One region of the Desulfosporosinus sp. SYSU MS00001 genome, then DNA from elsewhere that is predicted to be linked to it. Evidence: predicted binding sites of a transcription regulator. Region 1 holds the regulator's gene; the other holds the start of a gene.

Region 1 (11,568 bases):
CTACGGTATTGGCCTCAGTGAACAAGCTAAGCGGGCCTTGGCAAAGGCCTCCAAGCAGCTTCAGACGGCCACTAATTCCGGCGAGGGCCCCTATTTGCCGGAAGAACGGCAAGAGGCAGAAAAGTTTATCTGGCAAATCAGCAGAAGTCCATGGGGACATTCGCCGGAGGCCATTGCGGCTGCTGATATGCTTGAAGTTCAAATGGGCCAAGGGGCACGTATGGGCCCTTTTACCGTAGATCCGTGTGTTGTTAAAGGCAAAGCCCAAAAACTGATGGGAATTTCGCCCGTTGAATCCGTTGTTACATCTGCAGTTATCCCGGGGATCCAAAGCCCTTGGGACTGGATTAAGTACGTGGAGGATCTGAGGGCTCAGGCGGGGGGGAAACCCATTGCTTTAAAGATTATGGCGACAGGGGCAATTGAAAGGGATTTAGCAGTTGCTTTAGAGGCAGGTTTTGATGTGATCGTTGTCGATGGGGCACAGGGGGGAGCTTCCGGTGCTTCCCCCATGATTTGCGACGATTTAGGAATCCCCAGCTTGCTCGGCCTGGTGCGGGCGGAACGATTTTTAGTGGAACAGGGAGCACGCAAAGAGGTTAGCTTAGTGGTTGCCGGCGGGTATGCTACCAGCGGAGAATGTTTGAAGGCCCTAACCCTGGGAGCCGACGCCGTTTATTTGGGAACGGTGCCTTTATTTGCCTTAGTCCATCGCCAGGTTCATAAGGTTCTCCCTTGGGAACCCTTAACTCAATTGGTCTGGTACAATTCTCCTTATAAAGACCGCCTGGATATTAATTTGGCCAGCCAAAGTGTCGCCAATGTTTTCAAGTCGATGACCAAGGAAATGGAGGAGGGTGTACGGGCTTTGGGAAAAACAGCGTTGGCTGAGCTTGGTCCTAATGATTTGGTTGCCTTGGACGAGTGGACGGCCAAAGTCACCGGCGTAAAACCTGCTTATACATTTCAAAATTCATAAATTTTGACAATAGTCATTCGGCTGAGTATAATGTATTCAAATCAAATATTGTTTAAAACTCGATGATTGTGAGGAATAGCATCAGGATACCGTCCAGAGAAAAAGACTATGAGCTGAGAGGTCTTTACGGAGAAGCGCTTGGGTCGCACAGGAGGGGCAGAGGGGAATGGAGTACTCTCTGACGGAAAACCCGTTAGACAAACAATGAGTGTGAAACCAACAATGACTTTAAGGTTGTTTCACTAAATTAAGGTGGTACCACGATCGCTTTTCGTCCTTTATCAGGATGAAAGGCTTTTTTAATTCAACAATGCAGGAAGGAGTTTGGCACATTATGGATGAAATTCTTAATGAAAAATCGGAAAAAATAGAAATGGCTAAGGCCTATGATTCAAGTCAAGTTGAGGGAAAATGGTATCAATTTTGGGAGGAAAACGGATTTTTTCATTCGGAGGTTGATGAGAAGAAAAACCCTTTTAGTATTGTCATGCCGCCGCCGAACGTTACAGGTGCTCTGCACTTAGGCCATGCCATGGATGGAACGATCCAGGACATCTTAACAAGGTATAAGCGCATGCGCGGTTTTAATACCCTTTGGCTGCCCGGGACGGATCATGCCGGGATTGCTACGCAGGCCAAAGTGGAAGCTCAGCTCGTCAAAGAAGGGACGAACCGGCAGGAACTTGGACGTGAGAAATTTTTAGATCGGGTATGGGAATGGAAAAATCAGTATGGCGGGCGGATTACCCAGCAACTGCGCCGGTTAGGTGCTTCCTGTGACTGGGAGCGGGAACGGTTTACTATGGACGAAGGCTGTTCCCAGGCGGTTCGAGAAGCCTTTGTAACGTTGTATCAAAAGGGGCTGATTTACCGGGGAAATTATATTGTCAATTGGTGTCCAAAATGCCACACTACGATTTCGGATATTGAAGTTGAGCATGTGGACAGCGAAGGAAACTTGTATCATTTACGCTATCCTGTAAAAGATAGTGATGAAACCTTAATTGTTGCCACGACAAGACCGGAGACGATGCTGGGAGACACAGCAGTGGCTGTTCACCCAGAGGACGAGCGTTATCAGCATTTAATCGGCAAAACCTTGATCTTGCCGCTGGTGGGACGAGAAATTCCGATTATTGCCGATGAGTATGTGGATCGGGAGTTTGGCACCGGTGCCGTGAAAATAACCCCGGCCCACGATCCCAACGATTTTGAAATTGGTCTGCGCCATCAATTGCCTCAAATTGCCGTGATGGACAAAGAAGCCAAAATGAATGAGCACGCCGGGAAATATCAAGGGTTAGACCGTTTTGAGGCCCGCAAAGTGATCGTCGAGGATCTCAAGGCCTTGGGTGTTTTAGTTAAAATCGATGCCCATGCTCATGCTGTCGGGGAATGTTATCGCTGTGCCACAGTTATCGAACCCATGGTCAGCAAACAATGGTTTGTGAAAATGGAGCCTTTGGCTAAGCCGGCCATTGAGGTCATTAAGGACGGGCGTTTAGGATTTGTGCCGGATCGCTTTGATAAGATTTATCTCGGGTGGATGGAAAATATTCGTGATTGGTGTATTTCCCGTCAACTGTGGTGGGGACACCGCATTCCGGTTTGGTATTGCGACGATTGCGGTCAGGAGATCTGTTCGAAGGAAGACCCCACAAGCTGTCCTTCTTGCGGAGGAGTTCATCTCAAGCAAGATCCTGATGTTTTAGATACCTGGTTTTCCTCAGGACTATGGCCATTTTCCACCATGGGCTGGCCGGAAAAAACACCGGAACTGAAGCAGTTTTATCCGACGTCGGTGTTGGTAACCGGCAGGGATATTATCTTTTTCTGGGTCGCGCGCATGATCTTTATGGCTATGGAGTTCATGAAAGAAGTGCCTTTCCCGAAGGTAATGATTCACGGCTTGGTTCTCGATGCTAAAGGCCGAAAAATGAGCAAATCCCTGGGCAACGGTGTTGACCCGATTGAGGTTATTGAACAGTATGGAGCCGATACCCTGCGCTTTATGTTGATTACCGGCAATACTCCGGGCAACGACTTGCGCTTTCATCCGGAACGATTGGAGGCAACCCGGAATTTCTGCAATAAGATCTGGAATGCTTCCCGCTTTGTGCTCATGAACTTAGAAGACTACGAGGTTGGTCCAAGGGGAGAGCTTACCCTGGCAGACCGCTGGATCTTGACCCGTTACGCCTCCATCGTTGAGAAAACGTCAGAAGCCCTGGAATCCTTCGATCTCGGTGAAGCTGGCCGAATTCTGTATGAATTTATTTGGAATGAATTCTGTGATTGGTATATTGAACTCAGCAAGCCCCGCCTTTATAACAAAGAAGATGTGCTTGCCCGTCATACCGCCCAATCTATTCTCCTGGAAGTCCTCGAAGGGACATTGCGTTTATTGCATCCCTTTATGCCTTTCTTGACAGAAGAAATTTGGCAGAACCTTCCTGTTGAAGGAGCCAGCATTATGATGCAGTCCTGGCCTGAGGCACCGGCTTATCATGAAGAAGATGCTGTGAGAAACATGACGCTTTTGATGGATGCTATTAAAGCCATACGAAATATCCGAGCTGAAATGAAAGTCTCACCCGGCCAGAAAGTGGAGATTCTGATCCTGGCCGCCGATCCCAGCCAGCGTCAGGTTTTGGAACGGGGAAAAGCAGATATCTTAAAGCTTGCCGGAGGAGCGAGTGTGGAACTGCTCGAAGCTGCGGCCGAAAAACCTTCACAAGCGGCCAGCGCTGTTTTAGAGGGTGTGGAAATTTATCTCCCGTTAAAAGGGCTCATGGATCTGGATAAGGAAGTGGCCCGTTTAGAGAAAGAGATCGCTCTCGTGGTTTCTGAACAGAAGGTACTGGAAGTGAAGCTTAATAACCCAGGCTTTGTCGGCAAAGCGCCGGCAGCTGTTGTGGCTAAAGAGCGGGAAAGAGCGGAAGGTTTAGCTGCTCGCAAAATTGCTTTAGAAGAGCGTCTAAAGGAATTGCAGCAGAGTTAATAAGTTACAGGGGGAAAACGAGATGAAATCAATGGAACTTGAGCAAACGTATCAAGCAAGTCTTGATTACCTTGTCAACCTGACAACATTTGGGATGAACTTTGGCTTGGACAGAATCCGGGAGCTTCTGAAACGGTTAGGCAACCCGGAAAAGAAACTGCGCGTCGTCCATGTGGGGGGGACCAATGGCAAAGGCTCAACGACAGTGATGATTGCCCGGATCTTAAGGGAAGCAGGCTATAAGGTTGGTGTCTTTACGTCGCCTCATCTCCACGATTATCGTGAGCGTATGACAATCAACGGGCAAATGATTCCCAAAGAAACAATGATCCAGATCATTGATGACCTTCGTCCCCATTTGGAGGCGATGGTGGCAGAAGGGTTTGAGCATCCCACAGAATTTGAGGTGAGCACTGCTCTGGCGCTCCTTTACTTCGCTCAAGAAGAAATTGATTATGCTCTCATAGAAGTCGGTTTAGGCGGGGCCATAGATTCCACCAATGTAGTAAACCCCCTGATTTCTGTGATTACCAATGTCGCCATGGATCATATGGATTATCTGGGCTCTGACCTGGTATCCATTGCCAACGTCAAGGCCGGAATTATTAAACCGGAGTCTTTGGTGGTAACGGCTGCGCAAAACCCTGATGTTATTCAAGTCCTGCGTGACACGGCACAGGCCAACAGCGTGCCCTTATACCTGGTTGGCGAAGATGTCAACTGGGAGAGCATTTGGAGCGGTGAACTGGAACAGGAATTTGACCTGGTGGGCCTGCACTCGACGTATTACAAATTGCGTCTTCACCTTATAGGTCTTCATCAGCTGCGTAATGCCGCAACAGCTGTAACCGTCTGCGAACTTTTGCAGAGCAATTACGGAGTAACAATTCCGAGGGAGGCTATCTATGCGGGCCTGCGCAATGTCGAATGGCCCGGACGCTTAGAATTACTTTCCCTTAAACCTAAAATTCTTTTAGATGGGGCTCATAATGTTGATGGGGCTCAAGCTTTGGCGGAAGCCCTGCCCCTCTATTCCCGGGAACGCCTCATCCTTTGTTTCGGCATGCTGGCCGATAAGGAGCGGGAAAAGGTTGTGGATATGCTGGTGCCCATGGCTGAGGAGATAATTGTCACCCGCCCCAATTCTCCGCGGGCCGGAGATTGGACGTCTCTGGGGAGGCTGGCCGAAAAGCACGGCCGTCCCGTTCAATGTATTGAAGATCCCAAAGAGGCGGTTATTTATGCCCTAAGCCGCCTGGGTGAAAAGGATATGCTCTGTGTTACAGGTTCACTTTACATGCTTGCCGATGCTCGTCAAGCCTTAATTGAGGAGTTAAAGAAACGATAATTTTTTCTTAACATCATAAAGGCCTAAAATCCTAACAAAAGTCACTTTTTTGGAAACTCTTTCGAAAAACTTAACATATTTTTTACACAAACCCCCAAAGATTTGATACAATACTCCCTGGAATGACATGAAATAGTTTGCGTTTTCTAGGGAGCTGAAAAAAATACGTTGGGGGTTATTTCGTATGTTCGGTTTGTCGCCTAAAGAAGATAAATTCTATTTGCTTTTCACTCAAAGTACCCAAATCGTTTCCAAGACCCTAAAGAGACTCCAGGATATTATGCAGCAAGACTCAGTATCCTCGGAAGATGCGGCTCAAATGCATCGTTTTGAACATGAAGCGGACAATATAACCAATCAAATCATGGAACGTCTTAATTCTACGTTTATCACACCCCTGGATCGAGAAGACATCTATAAACTCGCTCAAGTACTGGATGATATCGTTGATTTTGCCGAAGGTACTGTGGAACGCATGCTTCTCTACCGAACCGGAAAGCCTTCCCTTGGTGCCCAAGAACTTGTTCATTTAGTGGAACTGGCAACACAGCAAATCCAATCAGCCTTCTCTTGTTTAGGCAATATTCATTTCAAAAAGACCACGATCCTTGCCGCAGCGGAGGAAATCTATCATCTGGAAAGCGCGGGAGATAAACTTTATCGCCAGGAAGTGGCTCGACTTTTTGAATTTGAAAAGGATCCCATAGAGATTATTAAATGGAAAGAGATTCTTGAGCATATCGAAACGACGTTAGATCATTGTGAATCTATTGCCGATCTTCTAAAAAGTGTGGTTCTCAAATATGACTAATATTGGCGTATTATTAGTAGTTGTTGTCTTTTTGGCCTTATGCTTTGACTATATTAATGGATTCCATGATACAGCAAATGCCATTGCCACCAGCGTATCAACTCGGGCTTTGAGTCCGAAGCATGCCGTTGTTTTAGCTGCGGCATTTAATCTGCTGGGAGCATTGGTCAGCACGGGAGTCGCCCAGACGATTGCCAAGGATATTGTTTCGCCCAAGTTAACAACCCAAGAGGTCATTATTGCTGCCTTGCTAAGCGCTATTACCTGGAATCTTGTAACTTGGTATTTAGGAATTCCCAGCAGCTCTTCTCACGCTATCGTGGGAGGTGTTGCCGGTGCTGCTGCCGCCAAAGCCGGCTTTGCTGTTCTGCATTGGGATGGCTTAGGCAAGATCCTGGCAGCCTTGATCTTTTCTCCCATTGTTGGTATGATTTTAGGCTTTATCATTATGAAAATCTTAAGTATGGCCTTTGGTAAATTATCACCGTCACGTGTCAATCATGGATTCAAGAAAATGCAGGTTCTTTCTGCAGGCTTGTTGGCCTTTAATCATGGCTCCAATGATGCCCAAAAATCCATGGGGATTATTACTATGACTCTCATCGCCACTGGAATTCAGGCTCAGACAGTTCTGGCACCTCCTCTTTGGGTTAAACTGGCATGTGCTCTGGCCATGTCTCTGGGGACGGCTGCCGGGGGCTGGAAAATCATTCATACCATGGGCGGGAAAATTTTTAAACTGGAACCCATTAACGGCTTTGCTGCCGATCTGAGCTCTTCAATTGTCATCTGGACGGCGACTGTATTTCCAAGTCTTCACCTTCCGGTTTCGACGACCCATGTTGTCTCCGGTTCTATTATGGGAGTCGGCAGTGCCAAAAGGGTTTCGGCTGTGCGTTGGGGCGTTGCCCAACAAATGCTGATTGCTTGGATTGTGACAATTCCCACAACTTCGCTGATAGCTGCCCTATACTATCTTATCGTTTCTAGAATTATGTAGGAGTGAAATCGAAGTAATAACTCCCACTTGGAGAAGTGAGGGTCTAAGATGGGGATAACGAAGCTAAAGAGGGGTACCGTAAACTGTTAAGAGTTTGCGGCAGCCCCTTTTTGAATTTTGGAGTCTATTTTTCGGTTTTGCTACATATCTTCCGGTAGAAGGGTTGTCCGGACCCTACGGGAGGAGTAGAAGGATGAATTATTTTCAGCGGCTGCGTATTCTCACGTTGGTGCTCTTGGCGATGATGGCTCTGGGGTTACTGACCTGGGGAATCGGAAAGGCCTATTTAGAACTTGTAGAACATTCGGCAAAGGTAAGCATTCCCCAAACCACATCTGACAGTCAAATAAAAAATCAAGCCGACACGTTGGTGCTGCCCAAAGCAACCTTTTGGACCTGCCAAATTGGTGTTTTTCAGAGTGAAGAAAATGCTCAGTCCTGCCTTAAGCAGCTTCAGGAGTTAGCAAATGCGGGTGGCATTATCAGCAGGAACCCTTGGATTGTCGCTATCGGTTTTGGCCATACGGCAAAGGAATTAAGCGGTGTTAAAGAAGCTCTTGCTACCAGGGGTATTCCCGCTGTGATTAAACAAGTTGAACTTCCGGAGCGGACGTTTCGTGTTTTAGGAAATGGCTCTCGTCTGACGATAGAACTCCTGACCAACGTCAATGCTCTCTTGCAGGAAGGAATCTGCTCTCAACGCTTAGCTCAGGAACTCGAACTATGGAATAGTCTGGCTGGAGAGCATTCCCCTACCCAATTAGTTCAGCTTCATAATCTCTATAATTTGCTTCGGTCGAAGAATGATCCGCAAGATCAGCAGCTTTTAGGATTGGCTCTATATTTTGCCGCCACGAGGATTATAAATGCGTTTTCTGGGAAATAATAACTATAAGATATAAGCTAAAAAATGCTAAAGGGAGAGTATTAAGGGCGATGACTAATAGTCAGAAGATTATAAAATGGAACTATTTGCGTTTTTTATTAATAGTGATATAATTAACATAACTATCTTATAATTATCTAAGTATTAACCGATTAAGTTTATTTGATTTAAATATCAGATGAGAAATGAGGGAACTTATTGAAAACGCTTAAAATCCCAGAGGCTACCATTATTCGACTTTCAGTTTACTCACGACATCTGACAGACGTCGATAGAAAAGGAATAATTACCACCTCATCAGGGGATATCGCGGAAGGAGTCGGCGTCAGCCCCGCACAAGTCCGGAAAGACCTTGCCTACTTCGGAGAGTTTGGAACAAGGGGTGTAGGATATAACGTCAAAGATCTTCGTCAGCATATTTTAAGGATTCTTGGGTTAAGTGTTGATTGGAGCGTTGCTTTGGTCGGTGCCGGGCACTTAGGTTTGGCGTTAAGTTCATACAAAGGTTTTCGTGAGCGGGGGTTCATCATTACCAGTATTTTTGATTCGGATCCTAGCAAGATAGGAACTAAAATCGGTGACGTTGAAATCTTACCAATTCAAGAGATTGAAGAAGTTACGAGGCAAAATCAAACCCAGATCGGTATTATAGCCGTACCTTCGTCTGTCGCTCAGGAAATTGCGGATAAACTTATTAAGGCCGGTGTGCAGGCAATATTAAATTTTGCACCTGTCGTCTTGAATGTTCCGCCTGAGATTGAACTGAGGAATGTGGATCTTGCTGTTAACCTTGAAGTACTTACCTTTAACGTTGGAGCTCAAAGATTCTAGAGTCATGCATAAGGAACTATGCTGCTAAGAAATAACGATGAGAAATTAACTATCGGGATTAACTCAAGGGAAATTTCCTATAGTTAATTCACTATAGGAACTTGACTATAATGAATTAACTAATGGAATAGCCTCATATGAAAATAGTTGCTAACTAATGAGTTCGGTCAAATGCCTTTAAATAGGCATAGACCGTTCTCATTGTTGTTTCTTCAAAGAAAATGAGTTCCTTGTTAATTGGTTTTAGATTCTGCTTTTTAAGCGCCGGTGAATTGACCTTAGAAAATCGATTTATGCAAATTAAAAAAATAATTAACTTAACTATTTAAATAAATATGCTTGTCCTTTAATAAAATAATTATACAAAATTAGGCGCAAGGATTATGAAATTTCTGCTATTGTTTCGTAATTGATTATTGTAATGGAAAATGCACTGTTGTACATCAAGGGGTTTGTGTCATATAATAGAATGCAAGAAGTGTGTTAAGGGTTCCGCCGTACGGGTCTGGACCGAGCAACACAGGTTGGATAATACCCAACTACACCGTGTGGGACAAAAGCCCTGTGGAAGTTCTTAGGAACGGCTGCGGGGCTTTCAGATACCATTTGGTTTACTTTTGAATTCAGGAGGGGAAAAATGGATCAAAATGGGGTCAAAAGAAAAATTACAATCTATGATACAACCTTGAGAGATGGTGCGCAGGGAGAAGGGATTCATTTTTCGACACAAGATAAGCTGAGTTATGTCAAGCGGATCGGGGAAATGGGCAGTCTCTTTGTCGAAGCAGGATGGCCGGGAGCTAATCCCAGAGATGATAATTTCTTTCAGCTTCTCAAGGAACAAGAGGTTCCTATGACACATATTGCTGCCTTTGGAAGTACCTGCAAAGTGAATGAAGCGCCGGAAAACAGTGAGATTCTGCTTAAGTTGGTGGCTTCCGGGGCTAAAACTATTACTATTTTCGGAAAAGCATGGGATCTGCATGTTCGCGATGTTTTACGGACGAACTTGGAGGAAAATCTGCGCCTGATTAGTGAATCTGTTTCCTTTTTAGTCAAACAAGGACATGATGTCTTTTTTGACGCTGAGCATTTTTTTGATGGGTTTAAAGAAAACCCTGACTATGCTTTGCAGTGTATTAAGATGGCTCTTGAAGCCGGAGCTTCCATAGCTATCTTATGTGATACGAATGGCGGTTCTTTGCCGAAGGATATCGCCTTGGGAGTAGAAATGGTAAGGCGTGAATTTGCGCCGCAAGAGTTAGGAATTCATGTTCATAACGACAGCGGTTTAGCAGTGGCTAACTCTCTGGTGGCCGTAGAGGCAGGGGTAACTCAAATCCAGGGAACCTGGAACGGATACGGTGAGCGCTGCGGAAACGCCAATTTAAGTACTTTAGTTCCCCTTTTACAAGTCAAGGGAAACTATAATGTTCTTCCGGATTCCGCATTGCACAAAATCACCCCCTTTTCCCGCTTTGTCGCAGAGCTTTCCAATGCGCCCTTTGACGAGAAGCAGCCTTACGTGGGCCGCAGCGCCTTTGCTCATAAAGCCGGGATGCATGTCGATGCGATTCTTAAGAATCATCGGACCTTTGAACACATGGATCCGGGCGAAGTAGGGAATGAACGGAGAATCTTGATTTCCGATCAAGCGGGGAAAGCGAATATTTTTGAACGGCTGCGCCGTTTTGATCCGGATATTGTTAAAGAAGATCCCTTGGTGGAAAAGGCCATGCTCGAGATTAAGGACATGGAGAACAATGGGTTCCAGTTCGAGGCTGCTGAGGGAAGTCTTGATTTGCTGCTGGTCCGCACCTTAAATCGTTTTACATCTCCCTTTGAAGTTTTAGATTATCATGTCTGGAGTGATCCGCTGCGCGGTGAACTTGATTCAGTGGCTGTTGTGAAGGTCAAAGTTGGGGAACAAACTGTGCAAATTGCCGCAGAAGGAAATGGTCCTGTGAATGCTCTGGATTCGGCGCTGCGCCAGGCTCTGGCAAGTTTCTTTCCGATTCTGGCGGAGAGTGAACTGGTGGATTATAAGGTTAGGGTCTTGGATGGTTCGCGAGGGACTGAGGCTATTGTTCGGGTTATTATTGATACGCGTTTGGGGCACGAGGTTTGGGGGACGATTGGGGTTTCCAATAATATTCTTAAAGCCAGTGCGCAGGCTTTGCTTGATGCGATTAATTGGACGATTTGGAAGTTTGATGAGGGGGCGCGTCGGGCGCGGGTTTAAGCCCTGCTGGGGTTTGTTAAAGGGTCTCTTATTCTGCCGAGGGTCGCATTATACTTGTTCGGCCATGCGGTCGTCGCGCCAAACTAGGGCTTTAAATTCTTGATGCAAGTGGGTGGGGTGCCCGGCCTATGCGACATCCCTGTCGCAAGGCCGGCGGGAAACGTCCTGTTTCCCGCCCCACTGATGAAAGAGAATTTAAAGCCGAGTTTGGCTGCGATTCCCGCAGAGGCTTCACGCCGTATAATTGCGACCCTCTTGGCTTTGTTATTAAAGAAGGCACTCATACGATTTTTTGTATGAGTGCCAAAACATTTTATTAATGATATATAGGCTGGAGAGGTTGAATGTCATCATTTTTCGCCCCTATGATTTGCTCGGTTGTTTGTTCTGTTGATTGTAAGTAATCATTTTTAGGGGGAGCGTCAAACAAAGAATCATCACCTGCCTTAGCAGCTGTTATTACTGTTGCT
Region 2 (11,568 bases), on a different contig from region 1:
ATTTCTGGTTGCAGGTGCCTGTATACCCATGCGACCACCTAACTTCAAGGCGTTAAAACATCGTTTTATAACAACATCAGGATCTCTAAACCATTGAAAAGCGGAATTAGAAAAAATTACGTCAAATTCAGAAATGAATTCAAAATCAGCAGCATCTCGCACAGCAAAAGTTATATTGCCAGATGCTGTTCCTCTTCGGCAAGCTTCCTCAATCATTCCCGGTGCTACATCGATTCCAACCACTCGTCCCTTTGTCATCTTGGCTATCTCCATCGAGACATTGCCTGGCCCACACCCCACATCAAGAACATCGTCACCATTTTTAATCGACAATAGATCCAGTAGAACTTCGGAAGCTGACTTTTGTACGAGAGCTGTTTTTTCATAGACACTTGCTACTTTACTAAAATTAATTATAGACATTTTATCCCTCCTAAGTTATATCATACTATGAAACTTTGTGTACTATCAGGAAACAAAATAGGTGAAAATAATGTATACTTCCCTTGCCGAACAGTAATACTCCCACTTATCAGATTATTAGAGACTGAGAATCGAAATATAAGTTACCTTCTCCCCCTGCATCGGGAGAGCGCCATGTGGTACATCAGCATAAAAGTATAGTGAATCTCCTGCTTCAACGAAATATTCTTCATTTCCATACACATACTTCATTTTACCAGATAGAACATAAATGAATTCTTGCCCCGGATGGTCATAGAGCTTAATCTCATGACTAGCTTGGTTATCTATGCTAACTAGTATTGGTTCAAATTTTTGCTGCGGAAAACCCTGCACGAGACTTTCCATCCTTTGCCCGTCAACTGTACTGCTTGGTCTTTGCGCTTTCTGATTCCCCCGCACAATTTCAATGCGACGCGCTTCAGCAGCTCTAAAAAGCTCACTTAAGGAAACATCAAGGGCACGGGTTATTCTCATCAAAGTACTGAGTGGCGGCGACACCTTATTATTCTCGATTTTTGACAATAGACTTTTAGTAAAACCAGTGCGCTTTGCTAATTCGTCCAATGTCAACTGTTTTTCCAGCCGAACTTGTTTTAGTTGTTTGCTAATAATCAAATCTTCCATATCTGTCACTATCCTTAAAATGTCTCTAAATCAAGATTCATATGAATCTATCAATTGTTTACTTTGTGGAAACATTATATCCTTTTAGTCAACTCGCTGTCAATAAATTATCACGAACAGGATAATTGACTAAGACAGTAATTACCATAAAATATTATTAACAACAGCAATTTAGGGAAGGCTTTAAACTTATCTAATACCGTTTTGTATGCATTAGACATGCTATGGTTAATCTCAATTGCTAATATTGTTCATTCTATTCAGCTTCTTTCTAACTTAAGGTAATTTTGGGTTCAAAGTAATTTTACTTTACTTTTTTCAAGTATTAATTGGGTTTATAGTTCTGCCTTTCTAGTTCTTGTAGAAAACAACACAGCTCAGCACTGATTTTATCACCAGTTTCACTCTGAAAAACGACATGTCCCCCAATAGGATAAGTTTTTAAGACCTTCGGTCCGGCAATTCTAGAATTTAGATAATTTGCGCTCTTTGGCTTAACTGTGTCATCGTCAAGGGTTTGAATGATCATTGAAGTACATTTAATGTTTGCTAAGAGTGATTTAGTTTTATGAAGTAAAATTACAAATTGGATTATAGCTCGAAGAGGGGGTACATTGGCACTTGAATTTAGATATTTCCTAACATAAAATCTAAAATCACATCTTAAATTGAGAATTACTCGTTTCGTATTCCCATAAAATATCGGCGTATTGATTAGCACCAAAGCTTGGATCTTATGTACTTGGCAAAGTTGAATCCCAAGCAAGCCCCCCATCGAAAATCCGATAACTACCACATTATTGCATCGCTTTTCTAAATCAACATAAGCATCCAAGACAGATTGAATCCAATGAGTATATTTAGATCTGGCTAGATCCTTTCGAGTTGATTCATGTCCTGCAAGCAGAGGAATCGCTGTTGGCAACCCACATTCATTGAGTTTAGTAACAAGAGAATCAATCTCACGGCGGCTTCCTGAAAAACCATGAATTAGGAGGTATCCTGTATTATGTTTCTTCATTACGAACAAGCTCCTCAAAGCGTTTTTTTATATTGCCAGATTCAAAGGAAGAACAAATTCGCCTTTCCTGGCTGTCGAGGATTCGATAATGCTGGGAGATTAGGTTTTTTTGTATCTTATAACCAAAAGAAGTTTCAATCTCTTCCCACCATACTTTACCGCCAAGAGTTTTAGGATAGTCCCGTTCAGTACTGTCAAAGGCAAGCGCCATAATTACTTCATTGGGCTGGCCGCCAAACATTATAGATAGAATTTCACTCTTTGCAAAAATCGTGCAGAGTGTTACTGCACCCATCCAACCAAGTGTCGACCTGCCTTTTTCAATCTGTACGAGCGTTTTTTTAGACATACCTAGAACTTCTGCCATTTTATCCTGTGAATAATCAAACTCTGTACGAACTAATTTTAGTTTTTGGTCCAGTTTTTTTACAAATTCATCTCTGGTCATCTAAACAACTCCCATATAGTGTAATATTACACTATATGGGAGTTGAGGTCAATAATTAATATATCCCCTAGATTCCCTTATCCCCTACTCCACACCACGCAGGAAATACACCTGGAAACGAACTTGCCGTATGATAACTTACCTTACTCTTATGTTTTCACCTGGAAAGATCAGATGAGGTCGATGCAATAAATGCGGGTTTTTATAAAGTAAACGGTGAACTTGTGGTGCCGTGACGTCACCACCCGATCGTTTTGAACATCTCATCCCTATATATAACCTCCCATTGTCTCGCAAAGGTAGACCCCAAAAACCTAGGGGCTCGTTATCATACAAGAGATCATTAGATTCAAGAACATTTTTGATAAACGGATGCAAATCCTCAAACTTTTCGTGTATTCGTTTTGTCCTGAGTAAAAGTAAGACCCTATAAGAAAAATTTCCCCCAAACAATCAGTTTGAGGGAACATATTTTATCCTTACTTATCACTACATTTTAAGCATTCTTTTCAGTATTTTACCTGAGCTGTTTTTAGGAAGCTCAGATACAAATTCGATTTTTCGAGGTATTTTATAACTGGCAAGATGTTCTTTTAAATATCCAAATACTTCCTTAGAAGTACATTCTTCATTATCTTTAAGAACAATAAAAGCTTTCACAGACTCGCCTCGCAATTTGTCCGTAATTCCGACAACCGCGGCCTCTTTCACCTTCGAATAGTGATATATAACTTCCTCAACTTCCCTAGGATATACATTCAAGCCACCAGCAATGATCAAATCTTTTTTCCTGTCTACGATAAAAATATATCCATCTTCATCTTTCTTCGCAAGGTCCCCGGTATGCAGCCAACCATTCTTCAATGCCTCTTCTGTTTCTTTCTCCTTATTGAAGTATCCTAACATGACATTGTCACCAATGGTTATCAGTTCACCGACATCACCAGCCGGTAGTTCCATATCGCTATCATCAACAATCTTGCATTCAACACCACTAAGCGGCAGACCTATAGAGCCTGCCTTCTGTATTCCATCCAAAGGATTGAAGCTTACTACAGGAGACGCTTCTGTCAAACCGTATCCCTCAACAACTGGGAGCTTCAGGATATCTTTGGCCTGTCTCAGTACTTCCACAGGCAGTGCTGCTCCCCCGGAAATTGCTAAGCGAAGTTTAGGGAAAGTAACGTTATTCTTGCAGGCCTCTAACAATAATACATACATCGTTGGAACTCCCGCAAAAACAGTAACTTCATCATTTAATAAAGATTCTATGACTTCTTTGGGATGAAACTTTTCTAATATCGTAACTGTTGCACCGCTCCATAAAGGGTTAAGAACACAGACTGTAAATCCAAAAACGTGGAACATCGGAAGTACGCACAAATAATTATCATTTACAGTCCCACCAAACGCAATCCGTGACTGTTCAGCATTTGTAACTAGATTTTTATGGGTAAGCATTGCGGCCTTTGGGTTTCCTGTAGTACCGGAGGTATATAATAACGTGGATACGGCATTCTCATCTGTAAAATTCTCAACTGCTTCAACCAAGATTTCAGAAATAGTTCTCTGAAACTCCTCATTCAGAACAATAATCTTAATGTTCAAAAGCTCTTGGAGCGATTCTTTGCTTCGCTTTATTGTTTGAAGAATTGCAGGGTGTATAATCATAAAACTAGCTCCAGAATCGTTAACCAAATATGTTATTTCATCCATGGTAAGCTGTATATTCATTGGAACAATAATTGCTCCATTTTTTACAACACTTAAATAGGAATAGATATATTCAGGTGAGTTCGGACAACTCAGTAGTACTCTTTCTTCTGCCTTGACTCCCAGTTTCAATAATTGACTTGAATACTGATTAACTTTTTTATCAAGCTGTTCATATGTGATACTATTTCCCTTAAATTTTATTGCGATAGAATTGGGATTATATTCTTTCTTATAAATTTTTCCTACCATAATGCCCTCCATAAAACATTAGGAACTTGATCGATTTAATAAAAAAATAACAAAAATAGCAATCGTATTATACTATATATCGCTTCGTATTAAAACGAAATAGGTAAATGACTTTTTTGTTTTTAAACTTTACCATCTTCCTTGCTTAAGAAAAATAATCTTATTCATTTTCATTTCTTCTTCAGCAGTATGACTGTCTCCGTAGGCTGCGTTCACGGAAACAGATTTTCCAAAAAAAAACTTACAATGAAGTAACATCAACGTGCCTCGGGTTCTCGATTTTTCAGTTTAGAAAAAAATATGTCGGTGAAGGAAATGCTCGGGAATTCTTTGGCAAGGTATATCGTCTAAACTAAACTTATTGTATGAACAGAGCTGATCCTATCCCCCTGGCATTAGTCAAACTGCTGCATTACTTAATGCGTTTTTTCTTACCACTTTGTCATCAAATTGAGTTAATAAACCTGGGGCATAGGCAGCTCATTGAAAGAGGCATTTTCATGTGCTATAATGCACTTGCAGTTTATGTCAAAAGCGATAAAAAATACATCATATAGTTTGAAAGGGTTCGGCTTAATGGAAAGTAAACATATTGACGGTGATCGGGACTTTAACCTATTTTTACTGGCAGGGTTGTTCGCCGGGATCGGTGCAGGCATTAATACATCGATATTCAACAACTATTTAAATGATATATTCCGGCTATCCGAGAATGTCAGAGGTTTCCTTGAAGTACCGCGGGAAGCCCCGGGGTTCTTTATCATGCTAATTCTGGCGGTTTTAAGTTTTTGCGGTGATGTGCGAATTGCTATGCTCGGTATGACAGCGGCAGGATTAGGGATGCTTGGACTCGGCCTATTGTCGCCGACCTTTGCGGTTATGATTATCTGGATGATGATGTACAGCCTCGGCACACACATGGTTATGCCCGTCACGCCATCCATCGGCATGTCCCTGTCCAAGCAGAATTCTTTCGGCGCCAGGCTTGGAACGGTTAGCGCTTTCGGCCTGTTCGGCAGTATTGCTGCCTATGTTTTTGTCTTCCTGAGCTTTCACTTCCTGCATATGACTTATCACATTGCCTTTATCGTAGGTGCCGTTTTCTATGTGTTCGCAGCTTTAGCGGTGGGGCTGATGAAGAAAGGTGAACCAAAAGCCAGGAAAGTAAGATTTGTTTTTCGCAGACGCTATATGCTCTACTATGTACTGGCCGGCGTTAGCGGTGCACGGGCGCAGATTTTTCTGACGTTTGCGCCATGGGTGCTGATTAAAGTGTTCGGTGTGCAGCCCCAGATGTTTGCCATCCTAGGAATGATTGTTGCCTTGGTGAGTATCGGCACACGTAAGATGATTGGCAGACTGATAGACGTCCGGGGCGAGCGATTCGTTCTGACTTTGGAGGCCGCTTTATTGTTCGCCATCTGTCTTGGATATGCGTTCTCTGCCGATATTTTTCCCGTTGGCATCGCTGCGGTGATTATCGCCGGCTGCTATGTCATCGACAATTCCATGGCTGCAGTCGAAATGGCGCGGTCAACTTATTTACGGAAGATTGCCGTTGATCTTGCTGACGTAACCCCAACGCTATCGACAGGTGTGAGCCTGCAGCACATCGCTTCAATGATGATTCCCGTTTTTGGCGGGCTTTTGTGGTCGGCTTTTGGATATCAAGCTGTATTTATGGGTGCAGCCGTTATCGCGTTCCTCAACTTTATACTTTCACGCAGAATTAAGATTGAGGTTGATCCCGCCATTAAAGCGAAATAAAACATATTTGGCCAGAAAGTACATACCTATAGATAATTAATAAGCCTTGAGTTACGTAAGATTTATCGTATCTCAAGGCCTTAATTTTTGAGCGATTTCTTGACAAGGGTATCAACTAATTCAATTCTGCCGTTATTTTTACTAACCGCTTGATATAATTCTTCAAATCTTAACAAACTCCTATAAAACCTTATCGTTTTCCAATACTGTTGTATACGGCTAAGGCATCGGTAATATTATACTGTTCCGTTTGGTGATCTCCTTTCGCGCCAGCTGAAATCAGAATATATTCCTGGTTACCTACTTTGGCGAGACTCGCAAGACATAGACCGGCTTCATCGGTATATCCGGTTTTCCCTCCTAAGATTTCCCCACCAATAATATTTTGATTGTTGAGTTCTTCAAATGTGGTACTGTAAAAGGTTATCCCCCGAGGGTGCTTATTCGTGGGTGGTGTTGAATGACGGGATGAAGTAAAAATCTCCCGGAAAGTATCATTTTGTAAAGCATAACTGAGAAGAATAGCCAGGTCTTTGACTGTTGTGTAGTGATTTTCGTTGTGAAGTCCGGTAGAATTTTCAAAATGGGTATTTTTCATGCCAAGTTCTGCAGCCTTTTGATTCATTAAGTTTACGAAATTCTGTTCTGATCCCGCAATCTGATCAGCAAGTCCAATACAGCACTCCGCACCGCTCGGCAGCATTACTCCGTATAACAGATCGATTGCTCTGACTTGCTCACCCGGTAGAAAGCCGGCCATTGATGCATCTGCTCCGTACAGCCCTTGAAACGTAGAATTGGTCAGTTTGATTTCTTTCTTCAGATTAGGTAAATTTTCTATTGCAATAATGGCTGTCATCATTTTAGTCAAAGAAGCAGGATAGATTTTTTCTTCACTATTTTTCTGCATCAGGATGGTATGATCATTTAACCGGATCAGAATCGCATTAGGACTGTTCAGTTTATCCAAGGATATAGAAGCAGAGGGATCGGGTGTTGTCTTTAAAGAAGAATAGGACGAGGTTATATTGTCATATTCTTCTTTAAAGATGTGAGGGTATCCAGGAATAATGATAGATTTATAAACAAAAGCAGCAATTCCAACCATCAACAGAAATGATACAATGTTGCGCATTCCTGATTTTTTCTTTTTTACTTTTCGTACCATATTAAAACAGCTCCTTATTCTATGCTGATATTATTCAACCACAGAACAAGGTGCTATGTTGGAATTCCATCTTATGAACTTCTTAAGTTTTTCTTATGACGGAAGCTTTACTGTAAATGTCGTATTTTCTGTGTTGCTTTCCACAGAGATTGTTCCATCGTGAGCCGTGACAATTTCTTGGGCGATCGCCAAGCCTAACCCTGCTCCACCGGTGTTTGTGGAACGAGCGGAATCTAAGCGGTAAAATTTTTCGAAAATAGTTTCAAGCTTTGCCTGCGGGATTGGATTTCCTTGATTAGTAAACGTTATAACAATAGTTTTGTCCTGCTGTTTAACAGAAATATCAATAACGTTGTTATCATAACTATAGGCTATCGCATTTTTCAAAATGTTATTGAACACACGAGCCAGTTTGTCAGCATCTCCCAACAGAGTGAGGTCGTCAGGCACATTGACTGACACTCGTTTTCCTTGTGGAGTCAACATTGGATAGAATTCATCGGCCATCTGCTGGAGCATGAACTGTAATTTGATTTTTTCTTTATTCAAAACAATCGTTTGAAGATTAAACCTTGTGATCTCAAAAAACTCATTGATAAGCTGCTCTAAGCGATAAGCTTTTTCCAAGGTAATACCGACATATTTTGCCTTCTGTTCTGGAGGCATATCAGGAGCTTCATCCAGAAGACTTAAGTACCCTATAACGGAGGTCAGAGGTGTCTTTATATCATGAGCCAAGTAAACGACTAAATCGTTTTTGCGCTGCTCGGCATCAAGCGCAGCTTTCTTTTGTTTTTCCAAGTTGTTTTTTAACTGATTAAGCTTATTTTCCATAAAATCCAATTCGGGTGATAATTTAATTTCAGCATCGAATTCCGCAACAAGCTTGTCCATTCCAGCACTGACTTCATCGAAATAATTTGTGAACCAGGAAACAGAAAATAGAAAAAGTAATATAACTAAAACTATTAGGATTACAACAAAAAGGATCGTATCCATATTGTTGCGTATCACCAACTGATAGATTTGCTGGGCGTCCGAATTATCAAATCTAAAAGCGCTGACTAATAATCGAACGATACGATCTCCGACATGTCCACGCAGGATAGAGCGCAATAGATAAACAGTCACAGCGGCGGCAACTGTAATCAGAAGCATTTGAAGAAATACTTTTCTTTTTAATTTTGTATAATCATTCCTTCTTTTATCTATCTTACTTTTCAATTTATAGCCAACTCCCCATACCGTTTTGATAGACAACCTAAATAGTGATACTCATTAGTTTATCACTTCTTCCTGATTAAACACTCATTATTTTTCAAATCTTAAGGCATCAATAGGATCCCGTCTGCCTGGGCCTGTTTTAATTTGGCCTCTGCATTGGCAAAATCCAGCTTGGCCTGGTCTAAATCTGACTGAGCTTCCGCCCCGGACTGATAAAGAGTCTGACTTCTGCCGAGAGAAGCTTTGGCATTATCATAGCTAGCCTGGGCCATGCTTACACTGGCCTGGGACTTTTCTAAGTCTTCCTTGGTGGCGCCCTTTTTTAGAGACTCCAAGTTGGCATTCTGGCTATCGAGATTTGCCCGGGCCTCTATCAGGTCAGCCTGCAGGTTACCGGTATCTAATTCCGCCAGGAGTTCACTCGGCTCTACAGTATCACCAACATCTCCGGGGCCCCCTTTCTGAAATTATAAAAGCCTATCCGATTCGATAACTTCATTCTACCGAAGAGGGATAGGCTTTCTTTAAATAATTTCTTATTAATTTCTTAAGTTTTCCTTATGAGGGCTATATTTTTAATTTCACCAGGTTAGTGAACTGATCAATCGGTGTAACCTTAGAAAACGTAACACTACTCAAAAATAAAAATCTCCTCAATTGGTGTTTTTACAACTCGTGAAATATCAATGGCTAATTTAAGTGATGGATTGTACTTGCCTGCTTCCAGTCTAATGATAGTTTCTCTCCGTACTCCAACTAATTGGGCAAGTTCATCTTGAGTCAACTCAATGAGTTGACGATATTTCTTTAAATTACAAGTAAACTTTTCGATGAAACTCACCCCCTTTAATGTTTATCATAATACCAAAAAAGAAAGGCATAAGATATAAGCGTAACCGCCCATCCAAAAGCACAAGTTAAAATAATTAGTTCTTTTGTAACAAAAGGAAATCCCGAACAAAAACCAATAATAAACAAAGTGACTAAAGGAATGGCAGCAGTTTTCAGCTTTGCGTTTTTGCTGTTTTCAAAATAACGCTCATCCTGCATTTCGCCAGCCATTTTTGCTATAAAGTAATAAGCAAAAAAACCGAAAAAACTAAACCAAAATAGCGATAACGGGTTACCCGTTTTAAAATATGTGAAACCTTGAAATCCAAAAAAGCCAAAAAGCCACGCATATTTAATAGATCTTGGAGATGCACTCTTAATCTTCATAATAAAACCTCCCATAGTGATATATTTGTAACTTTGTGACAAATATATCACTATGGGAGCAGGCCGTCAATACATATCGTAAATAAACATCAGATTATTTTATAGCCTAGCTAAAAGTTATTGAATTAATCTTTCTTTCGCATTTTTCTACCTTCACGGAATACATCAAGTAGCTCATTTTAACCCGGAGCATTCAAATAAAATATAGCTTACCGGCTTGATGGCAGACAGTACACCAAGCGCGGGATCATACGTCAAAAGTTGTCTAGATAATATTGGCTGCGATCACAATCAGATAAGAGAAGGGAATCAGTAAAAAGACTGCCGCAAAAGTTCCCAGGGTTTTGCTCCCCACTAAGCCAATGACACATAACCTGAAGTCTTCCTCCGTACATTTCCCGTCAATGACATCGTCCGTCATGATGGATAATTTGGGATCAATCAAAATTGTCATTAAGATGGTGGCAATCCCATTCACAATCGAGGATAAGGTAATGCAGGTCGCTCTCAAATCTGGTTCAATAGCTCCCGCGTAAATGGGAGCCAGGGACCCAATCGTAATCAACGCAACCGCCGCCACATTGGCGACAATGATTCTCTTGGGCAATCTTCCATAACTTAGCTGTTTAACATGTTCTTTCCCCGGCACGGAAACACATTCTTTCATATAGTGAATCCCGGCCTTGGAAAAGCTGTGTAAAATCAATTTCGACAATGACCTGTCTGCAGAAAAAGCCTCTACTCCCTTACAGAGAATTCTTTGAAAGGTGGGAATCAACAAGGCTCCAAAAACCGTCGCCACACCAGAAATTAGAATGATGGCATTAAAAAGGGCTAATAAATCGCCGCTTCCCGAAGCTCTTTCCACATATTTAGTGAGAATGGGAACCTGAAAAGTAACCGCAATCCTTGAGACCAGCATCAGGATATTGAAAAGAGCAAACGATACGGCGATCTTACCCGTCCGAATCCCCACCAAGCGGACGGAGTATGCCAGGGTTCCAATAATGGATATTAGAAAATTAAGCACAAAGACCAGGATGATTTGAATACTCATAACGTCTCCTTCACGTATAATTCTTTCTTTAGCAAAAAATACTGGTAATTCCCTCTCCTTGAAGTCAATCAGAAGCACTTCCCCCAGAACCACTAAAAATAAAAGACCAACATTCTTGTCAGTCTCATGTTGATCAAAAATCAGCTTGGTAAAGTTCTATGTAACATAACTCGATTTACTGACCGGGGTCTCCTCTCCGGTACTTTTGCTAATTATATCTCAAATTACACTAAAATGGAAATCGCTAGCCATTTTTAATCCAGAAATACAAAATGAAGTCCCCTGAGCAGAAGCCTATCTTCTTTCCCTATTCAGAATCACGGTTTTCATCCTGAATGGTTATGAGTTTGAGCTCAGGAACCGGCTCTCCATTTATGAATTGCGCTTCTCCCTCCTGCTGTGCTTTTAAAAGAATATCCAGGGCATCCGCAACTGTGCAACACTGCCTTTGGTACAATGTGAAGCCAAGTATCCCGATGAACGCAGACCAAGAACCTGTTTAGAACTTTGCGAGGCTTGGGCAAGGGGTAAAATTAAAATGCCAACAGCAAAACGGGCAATTTTAGATTCGCATGCAGTAGCGAAAGAGATTGATGATACCGAATATGGTG

The links. The regulator Rex, encoded in region 1, represses fermentation and respiration genes when NADH is low (regulators of the CRP and FNR family bind a similar motif). The targets are predictions, from matches to a motif close to ATTGTTAANNNNTTAACAAT.
Region 2: a site for Rex is predicted at 9,933-9,952, ahead of ACPUYX_RS14305 (DUF3796 domain-containing protein). Genes of this name have one in related genera too.

What each region holds. Positions count from the first base shown of each region.
Region 1 is NZ_JBNFTW010000001.1:82,195-93,762, forward strand. Features, by position in the region: gene ACPUYX_RS00375 (FMN-binding glutamate synthase family protein) at 1-979, shown strand, start outside; gene ACPUYX_RS00380 (valine--tRNA ligase) at 1,314-3,980, shown strand; gene ACPUYX_RS00385 (bifunctional folylpolyglutamate synthase/dihydrofolate synthase) at 4,003-5,328, shown strand; gene ACPUYX_RS00390 (DUF47 domain-containing protein) at 5,513-6,139, shown strand; gene ACPUYX_RS00395 (anion permease) at 6,132-7,139, shown strand; gene ACPUYX_RS00400 (SPOR domain-containing protein) at 7,333-8,025, shown strand; gene ACPUYX_RS00405 (redox-sensing transcriptional repressor Rex) at 8,224-8,856, shown strand; gene cimA (citramalate synthase) at 9,494-11,098, shown strand; gene ACPUYX_RS00415 (hypothetical protein) at 11,227-11,418, shown strand; gene ACPUYX_RS00420 (hypothetical protein) at 11,415-11,568, opposite strand, start outside.
Region 2 is NZ_JBNFTW010000007.1:192,175-203,742, reverse strand. Features, by position in the region: gene ACPUYX_RS14355 (class I SAM-dependent methyltransferase) at 1-423, opposite strand, end outside; gene ACPUYX_RS14350 (helix-turn-helix domain-containing protein) at 541-1,089, opposite strand; gene ACPUYX_RS14345 (alpha/beta hydrolase) at 1,415-2,110, opposite strand; gene ACPUYX_RS14340 (helix-turn-helix transcriptional regulator) at 2,097-2,558, opposite strand; gene ACPUYX_RS14335 (long-chain-fatty-acid--CoA ligase) at 3,048-4,523, opposite strand; gene ACPUYX_RS14330 (MFS transporter) at 5,100-6,290, shown strand; gene ACPUYX_RS14325 (D-alanyl-D-alanine carboxypeptidase family protein) at 6,481-7,458, opposite strand; gene vanS (vancomycin resistance histidine kinase VanS) at 7,552-8,682, opposite strand; gene ACPUYX_RS14315 (TolC family protein) at 8,784-9,017, opposite strand; gene ACPUYX_RS14310 (helix-turn-helix transcriptional regulator) at 9,314-9,514, opposite strand; gene ACPUYX_RS14305 (DUF3796 domain-containing protein) at 9,529-9,900, opposite strand; gene ACPUYX_RS14300 (lipid II flippase Amj family protein) at 10,166-10,957, opposite strand; gene ACPUYX_RS14295 (putative immunity protein) at 11,406-11,568, shown strand, end outside.